DNA from 4 places in the Duganella sp. AC917 genome. Region 4 is predicted to be linked to each of the others. Evidence: riboswitches for the same ligand, from Rfam matches in the RefSeq annotation. Region 4 holds a riboswitch; each other region holds the start of a gene.
What was found. Region 4 has a riboswitch for cobalamin ahead of ACZ0BA_RS07195 (CbtB domain-containing protein). Riboswitches for the same ligand answer to the same signal wherever they lie in the genome.

Region 1 (4,801 bases), 1.3 Mb from region 4:
CGGCCGCGGGATTTTTATCTTTTGACATATGCCTTGCCTTGAATGCCGATGAACACATAAGCCGCGCAGCATAACGCATGCAGTGCAAACCGCGCTAGTCGGGGCGGATCATCAACCCGGCAAGGCGATGACGTCAGAACCGCCAGGCCAGACCCGCGCGCAAGGTGCGCATCTCACCGGGATGGGTATGGATATCGGCCACCGGCGCCGCCTCGCCGGGCAAACGCGACTCGTAATAGTAATCGATGTCGCTTACCGCGCGATCCAGCAGATTGAGCACCTCCAGCGTGAGCTTAAGGTTGGGCGCCAATTTATACCCCAGCTTCATGTTGACCAGCGTGGAGGATGGCGAACGCACCGAATCATCCTCCACCAGCGCGCGCTGACCGAAGTAGCGCAACCTGACGCCTCCCGACCAGGGACCGGATTCGCCCGACACTCCGACCGACGCCGTGCGGTTGATCGAGCCCGGAATGAAAGTCCCCGCCGGATCGCTGTCGGCGAAGCGCGCGTGCGACCATGCCAGGTTGGCGTCGATGATCCAGTCCTTGGCCGGAGTGTAGAAGTTGGCCAGTTCGATGCCATGGCGGCGGCTTGGGCGTCCCGCCTCTGTGCTGCCCGCGTCGCCAACGAAAATGAGTTCGGAGTCGAGGTCGAGCCGCCATGCGGCGACCGTCGTTTGCAGGCCTGGCACCAGCCCGACCAGACGCAGGCCGACCTCCTTGCCGGTTGCCTTGACCAGCGGCGTCGCGCGTTCGATAGATGCGCCGTCGGCGTCAACCGCCAGGCCGGTTTTAGGATCGACGGTGCCGGTGACGCCACGCGCGTCGTTGCTGTGAAAACCACGTCCCCAGTTCAGATAGACCTCGGCGTTTTTGCCGGGCGTGAAAACGGCGCTGAACTTGGGACTGGTGATGGAGGCGTCGACCTTGCCCGAGTTGGCGGCCGTGTCGCTGTCCACATCGAACGTATAGCGGTCCGACCGCACGCCGGCCACGGTGCGCAGCCACGGCGCCCAGGTGGTGCTGTTGGACAGATACAGCGCTGCGGCGCGCTCCTTGACATCGTCCTCGCGCACAGTCGACAGGCGTTGCCGCCCTTCGCTCAAATACAGCCCGACCGGCGACAAATGATCCTGGCGCAGCTGCAAGCCCACCGCCGTCTCCGAGGCAAAGGGGCCGAGTTTGTGCTGCCACGCGCGCTCGCCGCTCAGGCCCAGAATCTGGCGGCTCTCGGCCTGGTGGAACTGGTCGCCGTGTTCGGGATCGTCAAGCACGTAAGTGAAATTGCTGAACAGGTCCAGGCGCGATTTGATCAGGTAAGCATTGACCTTGCTGTAGCCGTCGGCGTATTGACGCGTCCATTCGGCGGAGGCGCTGTAACGCGAGGTCTCGCCGCCGTCGCTGGGATCAAGCGCGCCATAGCGGCCGATCAAGCCGCTGTCGAGCGCGCGGCGCGGCACCTGGTCGGTCGAATTCCACGACGAGTGCATGCCCATGGCGGTCAGCCTGACGTCGTCGTCGCCGCTGCGTAAGCTGTATGACAGCACACCGTTGACGCGCTTGTAGTCCTCCGGCGTATCCCACGGACCGTCCTGGCCCGCGCGCTCGATCGCATACAGCAGCGTGCCGTCGGCCAGCGGCGTGGAATTCGCCACCAGCACGCGGCTGAAGCGGTTTTGTCCCGCCTCCACGCTCAGCAAACCCTGCTCCATCCGACGGACGTAGTCGAAGGCCGCCGCGCCGGCCGCCGAAAAGTCGCCCTCCTCCGCGTAATACGTGCCCTTCTTGTACTGGATGGTACTCACCAGTTCCGGTATCAGGAAATTCAGGTCGGAGTAGCCCTGGCCGTGCGCATTGGTCGGCAGGTTCACCGGCATGCCCATCACGGAGGTGCGGAAGTCGGTGCCGTGATCGAGATTGAAGCCGCGCGCGAAATACTGGTTGGCTTTACCGTCGCCGGCGTGCTGGGTCACGATCAGGCCCGGCACCGCCTCGAGCAGCTCGCCCGTGCGCAGCAGCGGACGATTCTCCAACTGCTTGGCCGTCACCGTGCCCTGGTTGGCGGAATCCGCGACGCCGAGCGGTATCAGGCTGGCGGACACGCGCACCTGCTGCGGCGTGGCCTGACTGCCATCCGCGCCGTCGTTAGCGGTACTATTTTCGGTGGTATGGGCGAGTGCCGGTACGGCCAACAGCAGCATGGACGGAAGAAGACGCAGCCTCCATGGAGGCCGGGGGATTTTGTTCATGAAGACTTTCGGTCACGATCGCTGGCGATCTTTTTTGTCAGGCGCACATCCCCGTGCACCATTAAAAAAAGAAGCAGCAGCCGTCAACGACAGTCAGGCGAAATGGCGCGCCGGCGCACTGCGCCGATCCCGCATCTCCGCAAAACACGACACCTCCCGGCCGCTTGCTTCCATCCGCCTTGGCCGGTATCCGGGCTAACAGGTCGAATCGCCCCGCCTTCCCATGCTGAACGCACAGTGGACTAAAGAGACGACCGGCCGCGCATCCAATGGAAGCGCGGCGCCTGTTTTACCGTTGCGGGGACAGCACACGTTTGCCGCTGGCGTGCCAGCGCGTGTTTCCCGTTTAACTGCGGCCAGTAGGCTGGCCGCAAGCACCAAAACCGCGCCATGATACGACGGACTGGCAATGATGGCAACTTGGGACGGCGTATGCAGGAGGCGATCCCGCCCGCGCGAGGGTCACACCGGATTAGTCACTGGCCAGCTTTTCGCGAACCGCCTTGGCGCTCGGCCCGACCTCTTTCACCAGCTGCGCGAGGCGATCTTTGGTCACCCCCAGCTCCTTGGTCCAATACGTCACTTCATGCTGCTCGTTGACATTGATCCGCGCGCGGTCCTGCTGTCCTGCATTTTTCAGATCGTCGCTCATGACTTCCTCCCGAGTAATTAAGTGTGTGGAACAATGACATAGGGAGGCAATCCCGACTGTTATATACCGCACGTCCGGACCCAGCAACGCATCGGCAAAACCATGTCCACTCTTTCATTTAATGCAACAAAATGTTAGCATCCGGAACTATTTATTTGCGGCAGTTTTATATGTTAGATTTTTCACGCGTTCTCGCGGTTGCCGCATTGGCGCTGTGCACCCTTCCCGCCCACGGCGCCGATATCGACGGACTGCTGCGCGCCCGCTGGGTACAGGCGGAAACGCAGCACTTCCGCCTGGTCACCGACGTGGATGCCGACACCGCGCGCCTGATGGTCAACGACCTCGAGCACATGCGCCACTTCAGCTTGCGGGCATTGGGCATCGAGGCGCTCGACACCGTAGGCCCGCTGACGGTACTGGCCATTGGCAACGGCAATCTGTTCGATAAGCTCGGCCTGCCGGAAACCTATGGTGGCGTGTTTTCTTATACGCTGCGCGGTTTCGCGGCCATCGCCAACGTCAAGGGTTACGTCGGCGACAGCGATACTCCGACCTTCGCGCGCAACGTCCTGCTGCACGAATACCATCACTTCCTGATCCGCATGACGGAGCGGACAGTGGCCTATCCAATGTGGTGCGACGAGGGTCTGGCGGAGTATTTTTCGACACTCCGGTACAACAACAAAACGGTCAGCGTTGGCGATATCGACGAGCAGTCCGGCCGTATCGAAGGTTTGTTCAGCCCCAGCGGCGGCATCAGCATCGACAGCGCGACACTGTTCAACACGACCAAGCTCGATTACCTCAAGACCACCAGGACCAACAAGATGGAGCTCAACGCGTTTTATGCGCGGGCCGGCTTCGTGATCCACTATTTCAATTCTTCGCCGGAACTGCGGGCCCAGTTGGCGCACTATCTGCGCCTGTACAACCTGGGCATCGGCCAGGACCGCGCCGCCCAGCTTGCTTTCAAGCGCAGCTATGACGAACTGGACAAAGAGATCGCCAGGTATTTGCTCAAACGCTTGAGTGTGCGGGTGTTCACGGCCACCGATGGACCGTTCAAGTTCCCGCCCGTGGAAATCCGGGTCCAGACGCTGGACCAGCCGCGCGTCACGGCCGCGCTTGCCGCCGTGCTCACCCGCGTGACGCTGCCGGGCGATGCCATCGAGGCGGTGGTGGCGCGGAATCTGCAGGACAATCCCGACAGCGCCCAAGCCCATATCGACCGGCTGCGCTTCTCGCCCAAGGGATACAACGTGGCGACGGTGCGCGCGCTCAGCGAGCGCTTCCCGGGCAACGCCCAGCTGCTGGAGATGCTGGGCGACGCCATACTCAACCACGCCGAAGCGTTGCGCGCGACCGGCCTGCCGGGATGGCAGGCGCAGATGGTCATGGCGCGCGATCAATTCCGCTTGGCTGCCAAAGCCGATCCAAGCTATGCGGCGAGTTACCGTGGCCTTGGCAGGGTGTACCTGAGCCTCCCGGACGGCGAAGCGCTCGACGACGGCATCACCGGCTTCGACACCGCGTCGGTTTTCCAGCGCTCGCCCGCGATGTTCCGTGGCCTGGCCACGCTGGCCTTGCGCGCCAGGGACACGGACCAGGCGCTGGTGGCGCTGCGCCACGCGGTCACCTTCAGCAACCCGGACAGCTACAGCGAGGACGCGCTCATGCTCGACAATCTTGAGCTGCTCAACGACGTGCGCAACGCCGGGCCGGCGCCCACTGCGGACGGGCTGGCGTACAAAAGCGGCACGCACTATGTCGGCCCGGTGAACGGCCTGAAGCCGGAAGGCGTGGGGAGGATGGAGCGCATCACCGGCAGCTATTTCGAAGGCACATTCCGCGACGGCCTGCCGCTCGAAGGCAAGCTGGTGAGCGCGCGCGGCGGC
Region 2 (4,801 bases), 4.5 Mb from region 4:
CGACGCCGGCGTCAATCACAACTTCGGCCCGCGCGACGGCCTGACCGACCGCAAGCTCGCCAACGGCACCCACAACTTCGCCCAGGAACCGGCGATGACCCACGCCACCTGCGAGGCGGCGCTGGCCGCCGGCATGGTTTTGGCGGCCGAATCGCATGGCAATGTGGTCGGCTTTGGCGAAATGGGCATCGGCAACACCACCGCCGCCGCCGCGTTGATGCACAAGCTGACGGCCATCCCGGTGGCAAATTGCGTCGGCGCCGGCACGGGACTCTCGGCCGACGGCATCCTGCACAAACAGCGCGTGATCGAAGCGGCGGTGGCCCGGCACGACGCCGTCACCGAACCGTTGGACGTGCTGGCCACCTTCGGCGGACTGGAAATCGCCATGATGGCGGGCGCCATGTTGAAGGCGGCCGAAATGCGCAAGGTGCTGCTGATCGACGGTTTCATCGTCACCAGCGCGCTGCTGGTCGCCGCCCGCCTGCAGCCGGCCATCCTCGATTACTGCGTCTTCGCGCACTGCTCAGACGAAAACGGCCATCGGGAGATGCTGGCCGCGCTGGACGCCAAGCCGCTGCTCAATCTCGGCTTGCGGCTTGGCGAAGGCACCGGCTGCGCGCTGGCGCTGCCGCTGCTGCACGCGGCAGTCAACTTCCTGAACCAGATGGCGACGTTCGAATCGGCCCAGGTCAGCGAGAAGTCCGAGTAAGGGGCAGGCTCAGTGCACCAACTCCGACTGTTCTTCACCGCGCTGCAGTTTTTTACGCGCCTGCCGATCCCGCGCTGGGTGGGCTTCGATCCCGCCTGGCTCAATCAGGCGTCGCGTTATTTCCCGCTGGTTGGCGTGGTGGTCGCGCTGATCACCGGGGCAGTCTACGCAGTCGCCTTCAAGTTCTTCCCTCCGGTGATCGCCGTCATCCTGTCGGTCGCCGCCGGCATCTACGTCACCGGCGCCTTCCATGAAGACGGCTTTGCCGACATGTGCGACGGTTTCGGCGGCGGCATGACACAGGAACGTGTGTTGGAGATCATGAAGGATTCGCGCATCGGCGCCTATGGTGCGATCGGTATCTTCTGCCTTCTGCTGCTGAAGTGCGCGACCCTGACCCGCATACCGCCGTTCGGTGTGCTGGCGGCCCTGCTGGTGGCGCATCCGATGTCGCGATTGATGGCGGTCTCGCTGATCTGGCGGCTGGACTATGCGCGCGCCGAGGGCAAGGCCAAGGCGATGGCGCAGAAAATGAGCACCAAAGAATTCGCCATCGCCGCCGTCACAGCCCTGCTGCCGGCGCTGATGCTTATATATCTCGGTTGGCTGTCGTGGACAATGCTGATCAGCGGACTCGCCTTCGCGCTGGCGGCGACCATCTGGCTGGCGCGGAAGTTCGTGCGTCGCATCGGCGGCTACACGGGCGATTGCCTGGGCGCGGTGCAGCAGGTGACCGAAGCGATCTTCTATCTGTGCGTGCTCGCGGGTCTTCACACCAGCGCGCAGTTTGAGTTTTTCTAAGCCATGCGACTGATATTGGTGCGCCACCCCAAACCGCTTGTCACGGCGGGCGTCTGTTATGGCAGCACCGATCTGGAAGTCGCTCCCGAGGAGCTCGAACGCACGCTCGCCGCGCTGGCGCCGCAACTGCCGGCGGGTTTGCCGGTCTATTCCAGTCCATTGCGCCGCTGTGCCGGACTTGCGGAGCGTCTGTCGAATGATCCGATCTTCGACGCCCGACTGGTGGAAATGCACTTTGGCGGCTGGGAGATGCGCCGCTGGGATGACATTCCGCGCGCCGACGTCGACGCCTGGGCCGCCGATCTGGTCAACTACCAACCGGGCGGCGGCGAGAGCGTATTGCGGATGGCGGCGCGGATCGCGGCCTTCCACGCCGACCTCCAGCGCCAGCTCGGCGCCGACGGCGAGGCGATCGTTATCTGCCACGCGGGCGCCATGCGGCTGCTATCGGCCTGCGACGCCGGCCTGGCGCAGCACGAGATGGCCCTGCAGGCGGCCCGGACGCCGCACCATATCGCCTACGGTTCCACGCTGATCCTAGGTCGCGGCCATGCGCAGCTTGAAGAACGCGTTGACCGTTAATCTGCCGACCGTCGGATCGTCGACCATCAGCTCCGGCGCCGTGATGTGCCCCGAGTGGAACAACTCTCCGTTGTAGAAGATCGCCCGGTTGAACTTGGGCGCAACGGTCAGCACCTTCTCAAAATGCTCGTCCGATGCAATCGCAAATGTCGCCGGCGCGGTCGGCACCCGCGACTCCCCCGCCATGTCCTTGCGCTTCAACTCGCGCAGCATTGCGTCGATCTCCTGTAGCGGAACCTTGGGTTTGAAAAAATTGGTGCCGCCTAGCCGCTCGTCTTTAAACAGATACAGCACCATCGCTCCGACACCCTCCATGTCGTCCAGATTGTAGGAGTCGCGGTGCGGTATGCGCTGGCCCTGCAACAGCTGCTCCGGACGCCGCGTCACCAGCGACAGGCGGCTGGTGATGCCGAGCACCCGGCGCGCCTTGAGCGGCGCGCGCGCATGCAGCAGAAACGCCTCCTGCACGCTGGCGACGAAACGTCCGGTCAACGTCAATTCCGGTCCGGGATAGTAATTACCGGCAGAGTCGACGAACTCACTGCGCTGGAGCGCGGCGTATTCCACCATCGTCTCCGGTTCCGTCATGAAGTTATCGACGATGACGCACTGGTGGCCGTCGAAAAGCGGCACCACGGTCACCACCGGACGCGGATTGACCATGGGGCGCAAAACCACCGGCGCGGATGGCGGGGCAAGACGAGGGTCGAACATGGAGACTCCAGCAACGGCAGGTGAACCACCTGCCAAGGTGGCGATAATGATAGCAAAAAAGCCAGGGGCAATTCAGTGGTTTATTTTTCACTAGTTATCAAGTCTCCCACCAAACCCGTATAATGACCGGCTTTGGTGCCCGCGCGTCCGTCCGGATGCGCAGTTAAACGGGAAACACGAAGCCGCCCTGCGGCCCACGTGTGCTGCCCCCGCAACGGTAAGCAAGTGTCGCGCGACGCGCGACAAACCAGCTCTGACAACCACTGTGCTCCGCATGGGAAGGTGAGATGGTCTAACTTGCCAGCCCGGATACCGGCCAAAGCAGGTGGAAGTGGGCGAACGGGATGTGCGCGCGCAGCTCTCGGTTTTCCGCTTCCGTTCAATCTGGCCCACGGGGAAGTAGGCCGGTTGCTTCTAACAGAAAAATAAATCATGTCCTTTACTACCTCCCGCCCGGCGGCACTGACCTCGCTGGCATTGGCAATGGCCGCCGCCTTCACGTACACCGGCGCCTACGCCGACGAGGCGCCCGCCGACACCGTCGTGGTGACCGCCACGCGCACGCCGCAACCGCTGGCCGACATCATCAGCGACACCGTGACCATCAAGGCCGAACAAATCGCCGAAGCCGGCGCCGGCTCCGTGGTCGACCTGCTCAAGCGCCAGCGCGGCATCGAAGTGACGCGCAACGGCGGCGCGGGCAGCTCGTCGAACGTCTACATCCGTGGCGCCAACAGCAATCAAAGCATTGTGCTGGTCGACGGCGTGCGTATCGGCTCGTCCACCACCGGCGCCGCCAACTGGAGCGCCATCCCGCTGACCGCGATCGACCATATCGAAATCGTCTATGGCTCGCTGAGCTCATTGTATGGCGCCGACGCCATCGGCGGCGTGATCCAGATCTTCACCAAAAAGGGCCAGGGCGCACCGGCGGTGACGGCGTTCGCCGGCTATGGCAGCGACAAGACGCGCGAAGCCGACGTGACGGTATCGGGCGCCACCGGCGGTGAACACAGCTTCGGCTATGCGGTCAGCGCCGGCAAGGAAAAGTCGGACGGCTTTTCGACTTCCCGCCCCGGCCTGACCTCGTACAACCCGGACGACGACGGCTACGACAAGGAAAACGTCTCCGGTCAATTCAGCCTGCAATTGGCCAAGGGCTACGAGGCCGGCGCGCTGTTCATGCATAGCAAACTCGATTCGCAGTACGACGCCCTGCGTGCCGGCTCCTACAACGTGCGCAGCAAGAACGTCATCGACACCGCCAGCGTCTACGCCAAGGCGCAACTGCTGCCGGTCTGGGACAGCCTGCTGCAATACTCGGAGACCAAGGACAAAGGCGAAAACTACACCAATGCCACCGCCGCCGGCTATGCGCGCATCAAGACCAAGCAAAGCTTCATCACGTGGCAGAACGACGTCCAGATCGGCGCCGATATGCTGCAACTGCTGTACGAGCACCGCGAAGAGAAGGTACAAAGCAATGGCTCCAACGGTGTGCTGAACCGCCAGCGCGATACCAATTCGTTCGCCGCCTCGTACAACGCCCGTCGCGGCGCCAATCTTCTGAGCGCGAGCGTCCGCCGCGACAACACGGTCTACGGCTCGCAGAATACCGGCTCGCTCGGCTACGGCTACAACATCACGCAGGCGCTGCGCGCCACCGCCAGCTACGGCACCAGCTTCCGCGCGCCGACCTATAACGAGTTGTACTTCCCGGAGTATGGCAATCCAAACAACAAACCGGAGAAAGGCCGCAACGCCGAAATGGGCCTGCGCTACGACGACGGCGTGAACGCGCTGAGCGCCGGCTACTATCGCAACCGCCTGACGGACATGCTCGTCAACATCAACCCATGCCCGTTCGGCCGCGCCGGCTATCCAAGCGGCTGCGCTTACAACGTCAATCGCGCGACGCTGGAGGGGATCACGTTGTCGGCCGCCACCAAGCTGGCCGGCATCAACCTCGCCGCCAACCTCGATCTGCAGGAC
Region 3 (4,801 bases), 1.3 Mb from region 4:
CGTTTGATAACCGTCGCGTTTCAGCCGCTGGACGATCTGCCACAAACTCTCCGGCAGCACGTTCAGGTACGCCGCGCCGATGGTCTCGGAACCGTGCGGATAATTAAAGTAGATCATGGCGATGCGCTTGTCGCCGTTGGCCTTCTGGCGCAAGGCCAGCCAGGCCGCCACGCGCTCGTTCAGGCGCTCGATGCGCTCTGCGATCGGCGTCTCCTCGACGTAGGCCAATCCGGTCTGCGCATCGCTGATACGCTCACGGCTTGCGACCACGGTCGGCTGTATCAGTCCCGCCATCTCGGCGCCGGCAAGTTGCCAGGTGCGTTCGATGATATCGAGACCGATCTTCGATTCGCGCCATTGGGCCGCCGTGTGCTGGCTCAGGGTGATGGCGTTGATCGCCGGGACGCCGATCTTGTCGAGCAGCGTGCCGGTATTGGCGGTGCCGCCGACCTTCATGCCCAGCGCGACGATCAGCTCGACGCGGCTTTTGCCATTTTCATCGAGCAGAAACCGCAGCGGCACATCATAGGGATAGCCGAACACCGGCAGCACGTTGTAGCCGCTCGCTTCGAGACGGGCGACGATGGCCGCCAGCGGCAAAGTCTGCCCGGCCACCAGGCTGGCGCGGTAGAAAGGCACGGCGATCCACGGCGCGCCGGTCTTGTAGTTGGCATAGCCCTGTAAATAATGCTCGTAGCTGCTGTAGGTGCGGTTGGCCGCGACATCGTACAGACCGACGTCCGGCATCGCGTGCACCGGCGCCACCGTCATGGTCGCGCCGAAATGCTGGCGCAGGATGTAGCGCAGCAGGTTGCCCATGTTCTCGATGCCGCCCTCGCTGTGATACTGCTGGATGGTCTTATCGTCCTGCACACCCATTTCCCGAACGCTGTCGTCGATAGCGCCGCCGACGGCAAACACCGGATGGCGCGATTTTCTCAGCGCCTGCAATTCGTCCTTCAGGCCCGCCATCGCCAGGCGGCTCCTGGCATTGACGACCGCCACATCGGCGATGGCAAGCGCATCGCGGTCGGCCTGCGTCATGCCGCTGTTGGGGATGATGCGGATAACGACGTTGAGCGCCTTGAGCTCCGCCTGCAAACCGCGCACGGCCAGCACCGCCGGGCGCGACTCGACGTCGCCCAGCATCAGCGCCAAGGTGCGCGGCGCCTGCGCCGAATGCACGTAGCCGACGATGAAAAAGGATATCAACAGCAGCAATACGACTTCCAGGGTGCCAAAGCGCTTACTCCGGAACATAAACAACCTTCCCGTCCGGCAGTTGGTAGGCGGTGCCCAGGCGCTTGCCGGAGCCGGACAATGGCTTGTCGCTGACGCGGCTCACCGTAATCTCGGCGCCCTTCTTGGTCAGCACTTCAACCCGGCCGTCCGCGCTCTTCTTGGCGATGGTGACTTCCGAATTCGGGTCCAGCAGGTCCATCATGTTCCAGGCCGAGAACAGCGCCAGCATCATGGCGACGATGAAGACGATGCTAGCGTCGAACAGGTTGGCGACGCCGGCCAGCGGGTCCTCGGTGTGCTCGCCGATGCGGCTGTAGCGGTGGCGGTTCATAAAGCGCATTGCCATATCAAGCCTCCACGCGGGTAAGATGCGGCTTGTGCGCGTGCGTCGCCAGCAAGCTTTCGGCGGCGTAGGCGATGTCGGTCAGGTCGCTGCGCAGCCAGTGCTCACGCACCAGGCTCAGAAGATAGGCGCACACGCTGCACGCCAGGCCGACCACGGTGGCGGTGAAGGCGGTGGTCATCGATTCGGCCATCTTCGGTAGATTGCCCTGCGCCAGACCGGCCAGCGAGATCCCCATCGGGATCAAGGTGCCCATCAGGCCGAGCGCGGGGCCGACCCGCACCACGAAGCGCACGCCGTCCAAGCGGCGCACGCCGGCGGCGTCGGCGCGCTGCACGACGCGTTCGAGGCGCGCATCGAGTCCGGGCTCGCCTTCCTGCGCGGTCAGCGCGGCGGCCATGTCGTGACGGGCGGTGGCGACCAGCATGCGCACGCCGCGCCGGCGCTCTATCCATTCGGCGCCGAAGGTGCCGAAGCACACCAGCATGTACAACGTGAGCGCGGCGATCCCCAGCAGCACGGGCAGATACAGCACATTGGAAATGGAATACAGCAGCGTCTCGATCGAGCGGATGGCCGCGTCGGCAGGCAGGTTAGGCATTGAAATGATCCAGCGACAGAAGCAAGCCACTCACCTCCCCGTGAGCAGCTTGAAAGGAAGCGCCTGGGCGCTTCCACCTCTTTGGCCGGTATCCGGGCTCGCAAGCAAATCCACCTGACCTTCCCATGCAAAAGCACAGTGGCACAGCGAGGCGGATAGTCGTCGGCGACGACGCTTGTTTACCGTTGCGGGGGCAGCACATGTTGGCTGGCTGGGCCAGCGCCATGTTTCCCGTTTAACTGCGCATCCAGACGGACGCGCGAGCACCAAAACCCGGCGATTATACGTGGTTCCGCCGCCGCCGGGCAGATCGGCCGGCGACACAGGGCTTACTTCGGATCGGCGAGACTTTGAAGGATGGGGCAATCGGGCCTGTCGTTGCCTTTGCAGCACTGCGCCAGGGTTTGCAGCGTATCGCGCATTTCCGTCAGTTCGGCGATACGCTGGTTCAGCTCATCGACATGGCCAAGCGCGATCGTTTTGACATCGGCGCTGGCGCGCTGCTTGTTCTGCCACAGCGACAGCAGGTCGCGGATCTGGTCAAGCGAAAAGCCGAGCGTGCGTGCGCGCTTGACGAAGCGCAGCGCGTGCAGGTCGTTGTCGCTGTAGATGCGGTAGCCCGATTCGCTGCGCCGCCCCGGCGGAATCAGCGCGATGCTCTCGTAGTAGCGGATCATCTTGGCCGAGACGCCGGAGGCGCTGGCCGCTTGCCCGATATTCATGGCTTCCCTCCTGCACTAGGGGCCTGCGGCTTCCACCGGCGCAGCAGCAGCGCGTTGCTGATCACGCTGACGGAACTGAGCGCCATCGCCGCCCCCGCGACCATGGGGTTGAGCAGGCCAAAGGCGGCCAGCGGAATGCCAACCAGGTTATAGATAAATGCCCAAAACAGATTCTGGCGGATCTTGCTGTAGCTGCGACGCGAGATCGAGATGGCGGCGGCCACCAGCGCCGGGTCGCCGCGCATCAGCGTGACGCCGGCGGCGTGCATGGCGACGTCGGTGCCGCTGGACATGGCGATGCCGACATCGGCGGCGGCCAGCGCCGGCGCGTCGTTGATGCCGTCGCCGACCATCGCGATGCATTTGTCCGACTGCTTCATGGCGCCGATGGCGGCGGCTTTATCGGCCGGCAGCATGTTGGCGACCACCCTGCCGATGCCGAGCGCCGCGCCGACGTGAACGGCGCTGCCCTGATTGTCCCCGGTCAGCAGCACGGTCTCGATGTTCAACGCATGCAGCGCTTCGATGGCGGCACGGGCGTTTGATTTGACACGGTCGCCAAAGGCCAGCAAGCCAAGCAAGCGCGCAGGTTGCGTAGACTGCTCGGCAAGCCACGACACGGTCAGGCCTTGTTGTTCCAGTTCGGCGGCGCGCGCAGCGAGCGTGGTGAGCGCGACACCCTGCTCTTGCATCAAGCGCGTGCTGCCGAGGATCAGCCGCATGCCATCGACCATCGCGGCGACACCGCGTCCGGGCAAGGCCGTGATGTCGGCGCCGACCAGCGCGCCGGCCGATCCGTCCCCGGCGGCCTGCTGCACCGCGCGGGCCAGCGCATGCTCGCTGCCACGTTGTACGGCCGCCGCCAGTTGAAGCAGGCGCGCCTTGTCGACGGCCCCTGGCGCCGGCTCGCACGCTGTTAGCGACGGCTTGCCTTCCGTGAGCGTGCCGGTTTTATCGAAGGCCACCGTGGTGATGCGGTGCGCCAGTTCCAGCGCCTCCGCATCCTTGATCAAAATGCCGTAACGCGCCGCCACGCCGGTGCCGGCCATGATGGCGGCCGGCGTCGCCAGTCCCAGCGCGCACGGACAGGCGATCACCAGCACCGCCACCGCGTTGATGATGGCCGTCTCGCCATCGCCTGACGCCAGCCACCAGCCCACCAATGTCAACAGCGCCAGCACCAGCACCACAGGCACGAATACCGCGCTGACGCGGTCCACCAGATGCTGCACCGGCGCCTTGGCCGCCTGGGCGTCCTCCACCAGGCGGATGATGCGCGCCAGCGTGCTCTCGGCGCCAACCGCCGTCACGCGCACCAGCAGCATGCCCTCGCCGTTGATCGCGCCCCCGGTCACCCGCTCGCCCACGTGGCGCGCCACCGGCAGGCTTTCGCCGGTGATCAGCGCTTCGTCCACGTGGCTGGCGCCCTCCACCACCACGCCGTCGACGGCGATGCGTTCGCCCGGCCGCACCACCACCATGTCGCCGGGTAGCACCTGGCCGATCGGCACCTCGACATCCTGGTCGCCGCGACGCACGCGCGCGGATTCCGGCCGCAGCACCTGCAGCGCGCGGATCGCGGACGTGGTCTGACGTTTGGCGCGCGCTTCCAGCCATTTGCCCAGCAATACCAGGGTGATAACGACGGCGGACGCCTCGAAGTACAGGTGCGGCGTAGCCGACGTGGCGGTCAGCAGCTGGTACACGCTCAGACCATAGGCGGCGCTGGTGCCGATCGCCACCAGCAGATCCATATTGCCGCTGCGGGCGCGCGCGGCCAGCCAGCCGGCCCGATAGAAACGCGCGCCGAGCCAGAACTGCACCGGCGTCGCCAGTAGAAATTGAAGGCGGCCGTCGAGCATCCAGTGGACGCCGGCCAGCTCGAGCAGCATC
Region 4 (4,801 bases):
AGAAAGTCCGCTAAGATATTGGCATTTCGTTCATCAGGAGCCGTTATGCCCCGCCAGTCAGTCCCCTTAGCCGCCTTGTTGCTGGTTTTTACCGCATTCAATTGCAGCGCCAGCGAGTCGGCCAATGGCAGTTTCACCGCCACCAAGAGCTGCGAGGCATTCTCGTCCTTCGCCAAACAAAGCAATCCGGGCGCGCAGAAGATCGTGCCCGGCACCGAGTACACGGTGCGCGAAATCAACAAGGTCGATTACGACTGGATCCGGGTCGAGGTACCGGGCGCCACGCCCGCATTGCGTTGGGTGCGCAAGGAATGTGGCACGCCGGAGTTGAGCGACAAGCCGAGCAAGGCGCAGCGCGGGCGCGAAAGTGCGGCAGCCGCCGCCTCCGGCGCCTCGTGCAACGTCGCCAACAAGCAGGACAGCTATCTGCTGGCGATCACCTGGCAGCCGGGTTTTTGCGAACACGTTAAGTACAACGGCAAAAAGCCGGAATGCGACGCCATGAACGGCGGCAAGCTGGAGGCCAAGAACCTGAACCTGCATGGCCTATGGCCGAACCGGAAGGAGTGCGGCACCAACTACGGCAGCTGCCAGGGCGAGCAGTTTTCGCTGAAGCAGGAAACCATCGACAAGATCGCACCGTGGATGCCCAACTTCTTCTACGAGCGCACCTTCGGTGCCTACGAGTGGAACAAGCATGGCAAATGCCAGGCGCTGTCGCCGGACGACTATTTCATCAAGGCCGTATCGGCAGTGAAGGTGGTGAACGATTCGGAAGTAGGCAAGATCGTGTTGGGCAGTGTGGGCAAGTCGTTCCGCGTCAACGATTTCTTCGAACGGGTCAAGGCAAGTTATGGCGCCCAGGTGGCCGACAGCATCACGCTGATTTGCACGCAGCGTAAATATCTGCAGGAGATCCGCGTGACGTTGCCGCTCGAATTCCGCACCGACGGTGAGCTGAAGCAAATGGTCGGTAGCGCCGCGCGGGCAGGCACCCGCGCGGTGGGCTGCGGCGACGAGGTGTATGTGGAAGACGCCGGCCGGGATTGACCGGACGCCCGGCTTCAGTCGATGGTGACGGCGCGCGCCTTTTTGCGCTGCGCCTTGCACTTGTACATGGCATCGTCGGCGAGCGCGATCAAGCCGTCGGCGGTGCTGGCCGACTGCGGATACATGGCCACGCCGATGCTGGCGGCGGCCAGCAGTTCATGCCCGTCTATCGCGTAGGGCATGGCCAGGCGGTGCGAGAGTTTTTCGACGACGCCGGCCGCGTCGTCCTCGCCGCTGGCGACCAGCACCACCGCGAATTCGTCGCCCCCCAGCCGTGCCGCCATGTCGGATTTACGCAGTTCGGCGCGCAGGCGGCCGGCGGCGTCTTTCAATAGCTCGTCGCCGGCGCCGTGGCCGTAGGTGTCGTTGATGAATTTGAAGTTGTCCAGATCCAGATACAGCACCGCCATCGATTCCTGATTGCGCTCGCTGAGATTCAGCTGGCGCGCCAGGAACTCGGTGAACATGGCGCGGTTGGCCAGGCCGGTCAGCGGGTCGTGCGTGGCCTGGTGCTTGGCCAGCGCGTGCATTCTGGAGGCCTTGACCAGCGCCTGTCCGACCTCGTTCGCCTCGCGCAGGCCGTAGGTGGCCGGCTCGATGCTGTCGCCGGCGCCCAGCGCGAGCGCCGGCGCCACCAGGTCGCGGATCGAGCGGCTGATGCGGTTGCCGATGTGCCAGGCGAACAGCAGGCCACCGCCCAGCAGGAGGACGGTCGACAGCACAAGCGTCCACAGTTTGCTGAGCAGCTGGGCATTCAACACCTCGATGGGGATACCGATGGCCACTGTCCATTGCGAATTGCTGGCTTTGGCCAGCACGGCCAAGATAGGCTTGCCGTCAAGTGTTTTGGTTTCGAAAACGCCTTCCGCCTGCTCCTGCAGCCGTTCCAGCACCTCGGGAATCGCTTGCTGTCCGACGTAGCGCTGCATGTCGCTGGTGCGCGCGACCACCGTGCCCGCGTTATCGAGGATGGTGGTGATCCAGTGTTCGGGATATTGCTGCTGTTTGAGGATGGTGCCGAAGCGCTCCACCGTCACCACCGCGCTGAGCGCGTGGAAGCCGGTGGTTTTTCTGGTGACCGGGATGCCCACCGAGACGATATAACGCTTGGAGACGGGGCCCATGAACACGCGCGAAATAGCGGTGGTGTCGTTGTCCTGCATATAGGTGAACAAGCGGTCGATGCTGGCGCTGGGCAGCGCGCTGCCATAGGGCTTGAAGGTGTTGATCAGTTGCTGCCCCGTGCCGTCTTCGAGCACGATGGTGAAAATATCCTGGTTGGCGCAAATGGCGCGCGCCTGCTCGTAAAATGGTTTGAGGTCGTCGCCGATCAGGCTGGGGGAGGTGGCGAGTGCCTTCAGCGTCGATTCGATGACGGCAAATTCCTTATCGATCGACATCGCGTTGGCGTGGGCGGCCGTCATGGCGCTGCGGATGAAGGCGGCGCGCGCAAGCTCGTAGTCGGAGGCGATCATCCTGACGACCATCAGCGACGCCGGAACGATGCACGCAACCACCAGCCAGATCAGCCTGGTTCGAATAGAAGGCGCATGAGCTAATTTCATGATTGATGCTACCTCGCTGTCATTATTTTTAGTGAGGCGCGATTTCCCTCTTTTCGTAATATTGCAATATGGAAAGTGCATCGGTAAGCCAGTCTATCCCTTTGTTTTTATTTTCTGTACGAAAATGTTTAGATGGCAGGGAAGGGCCTTGGAGGGCTTGAGATTTATCGTCTATCATGTTGACCAGTCTCAAACCAAGCCATTATTTCGGAGCCTCAATGCAACTCGTCAGCTGTACCGAAGAGCGCCATGCGCCCGCCATTCTCGCCATCTTCAACGACGCGATCGCCAACTCGACCGCGCTCTACGAGTATCATCCGCGCACGATGGAAACCATGAAGAACTGGTTCGCGGCCAAGCGTGCCGGCGGCTATCCGGTCATCGGGCTGGAGGATGCGGCCGGCGAGCTGCTGGGATTCGCCAGCTACGGCGCGTTTCGCGGCTTTCCGGCAAATAAATACTCGGTCGAGCATTCGATCTACGTGCGGGGCGACCAGCGCGGCAAGGGGCTGGGACGCACGTTGCTAAGCGCCATCGTCGACGCCGCCCGCGAGGCGGACCTGCACATCCTGGTCGGCGGTATCGACGCCGCCAACGCCGCCAGCATCGCCTTGCACGAGCAGCTAGGATTCGTGCACGCAGGCACTATTCGCCATGCAGCGTTCAAGTTCGACCGCTGGCTGGACCTGGCGTTTTATCAGCTAATGCTGAGCACTCCGGCGCATCCGGTCGACGGCTGATGCCTGCGTCGCTTTGGCGGCCAGCCGCGCACGATGGCATGATCGTCTTGCAATTCCGCAGTCGCAGACCTATACTGCGCCGGTAGTCAGCTTCTGGTATCTGCAAATGATCGTTTGCAGATTTAAATGGGAAGCCGGTGCGTCGTTCCACGGGAACGGCAATGCCGGCGCTGCCCCCGCAACGGTAAGCGAGGTCAAGGATTTGTACGATGCCACTGTGCGATTGCATGGGAAGGCGCAAATCCAGGCGTGTCCGCACGGACGCCCACTCGCCAGCCCGGAAACCAGCCAGTAGCGGTAAACACGTTTGTATTGCGGAGGGCGATACGGGTGGAGAACTGTCATGGTTTGATCCGCGCATCTTTCGTTCCGGTTCTTCCCTGGCGCCGCATTCGTCTCTCCCCTGGTTCATCTCCCGATACGAGCTTCCCGACCCCGTGGTCGTCGCTGCTTTTCGGAGAAACCAATATGTCCATCAACACCCATTACGCCGGCCGGATCGATGCGCATGCCCGTCCCGTCGCCCTGAAAGACAGGCTGGTTGCCGCTTTGATGGCTGCGAGCCTTGGCGCCGTGCTGCTGTTCGGCGCCGGTTTCGCATCGATGGAAGCGCTGCACAACGCCGCCCACGACAGCCGCCATTCGGCGGGCTTCCCGTGTCATTGAGCCGTACCGGGGCCGGCGCGGGCACCGGCATGTTCAATCGCATAGTGCGCACGGCGGCGGCAGCCGGCCTGCTGGCCGGGTTGATGCTGACCGGCGTGCAGCACTTGCAGGTGACGCGCATTATCGCGCAGGCCGAGGTGCTGGAATCGGCGGGCGAGGCGGCGCCGGAGGTGCATGCGCATGCCGACGGCGCGCAGCACCCGCACGAAGCCGCGCATGATGGACCCCATGAACATGGCGGCTGGCAGCCGGCGGATGGCGCCGAGCGGACGCTTTACACGGCGTTGGCCGACGTCAGCATGGCGGTCGGCTATGGCTTGCTGCTGGCGGCTGCCATCGGGCTGCGTGGACGGCTGGTCGATTGGCGATCGGGCCTGTTGTGGGGCGCCGCCGGTTACGCGGTGTTCTTCCTGGCGCCGTCGATTGGATTGCCGCCGGAGCTGCCCGGCACGGCCGCCGCGCCGGTCGCCGCCCGCCAGGGCTGGTGGATCGCCACCGCGATGTCGACCGCCACCGCGCTGGCGCTGCTGGCCTTCGGCCGCCATTGGGCGCTCAAGTTGGCGGCCATCGCGCTGCTGGTGCTGCCGCATTTAGTGGGCGCGCCACAGCCGCTGGTCCATGCCAGCGTCGCTCCCGAGCATTTGCAGCGTTCCTTCGTCTATGCCACCGCGCTCGCCAATGGCGTGTTCTGGGTGGCGCTTGGCGCGCTGACAGGCTTCTTCCATCAGCGCTTCGCTAATCGATGAGAACCCATCACCGTCATATTTTCATGTGCGTCGG

Region 1: another riboswitch for cobalamin. It lies ahead of ACZ0BA_RS01595 (TonB-dependent receptor); the one in region 4 lies ahead of ACZ0BA_RS07195 (CbtB domain-containing protein).
Region 2: another riboswitch for cobalamin. It lies ahead of ACZ0BA_RS26650 (TonB-dependent receptor domain-containing protein); the one in region 4 lies ahead of ACZ0BA_RS07195 (CbtB domain-containing protein).
Region 3: another riboswitch for cobalamin. It lies ahead of ACZ0BA_RS01170 (MotA/TolQ/ExbB proton channel family protein); the one in region 4 lies ahead of ACZ0BA_RS07195 (CbtB domain-containing protein).

What each region holds. Positions count from the first base shown of each region.
Region 1 covers NZ_OZ409848.1:348,772-353,572, reverse strand. Annotated here, with positions in the region: gene ACZ0BA_RS01600 (cupin-like domain-containing protein) at 1-28, opposite strand, end outside; gene ACZ0BA_RS01595 (TonB-dependent receptor) at 134-2,251, opposite strand; gene ACZ0BA_RS01590 (hypothetical protein) at 2,250-2,450, shown strand; cobalamin riboswitch at 2,416-2,648, opposite strand; gene ACZ0BA_RS01585 (DUF3606 domain-containing protein) at 2,724-2,903, opposite strand; gene ACZ0BA_RS01580 (hypothetical protein) at 3,074-4,801, shown strand, end outside.
Region 2 covers NZ_OZ409848.1:6,099,277-6,104,077, reverse strand. Annotated here, with positions in the region: gene cobT (nicotinate-nucleotide--dimethylbenzimidazole phosphoribosyltransferase) at 1-712, shown strand, start outside; gene ACZ0BA_RS26665 (adenosylcobinamide-GDP ribazoletransferase) at 725-1,513, shown strand; gene ACZ0BA_RS26660 (histidine phosphatase family protein) at 1,517-2,095, shown strand; gene ACZ0BA_RS26655 (DUF6445 family protein) at 2,051-2,809, opposite strand; cobalamin riboswitch at 2,926-3,144, shown strand; gene ACZ0BA_RS26650 (TonB-dependent receptor domain-containing protein) at 3,242-4,801, shown strand, end outside.
Region 3 covers NZ_OZ409848.1:264,707-269,507, reverse strand. Annotated here, with positions in the region: gene ACZ0BA_RS01180 (cobaltochelatase subunit CobN) at 1-1,260, opposite strand, end outside; gene ACZ0BA_RS01175 (DUF2149 domain-containing protein) at 1,247-1,588, opposite strand; gene ACZ0BA_RS01170 (MotA/TolQ/ExbB proton channel family protein) at 1,590-2,186, opposite strand; cobalamin riboswitch at 2,253-2,472, opposite strand; gene cueR (Cu(I)-responsive transcriptional regulator) at 2,516-2,908, opposite strand; gene ACZ0BA_RS01160 (heavy metal translocating P-type ATPase) at 2,905-4,801, opposite strand, start outside.
Region 4 covers NZ_OZ409848.1:1,614,593-1,619,393, forward strand. Annotated here, with positions in the region: gene ACZ0BA_RS07180 (ribonuclease T2 family protein) at 46-1,050, shown strand; gene ACZ0BA_RS07185 (diguanylate cyclase domain-containing protein) at 1,065-2,615, opposite strand; gene ACZ0BA_RS07190 (GNAT family N-acetyltransferase) at 2,834-3,355, shown strand; cobalamin riboswitch at 3,433-3,662, shown strand; gene ACZ0BA_RS07195 (CbtB domain-containing protein) at 3,824-4,021, shown strand; gene ACZ0BA_RS07200 (CbtA family protein) at 4,051-4,767, shown strand; gene ACZ0BA_RS07205 ((2Fe-2S) ferredoxin domain-containing protein) at 4,764-4,801, shown strand, end outside.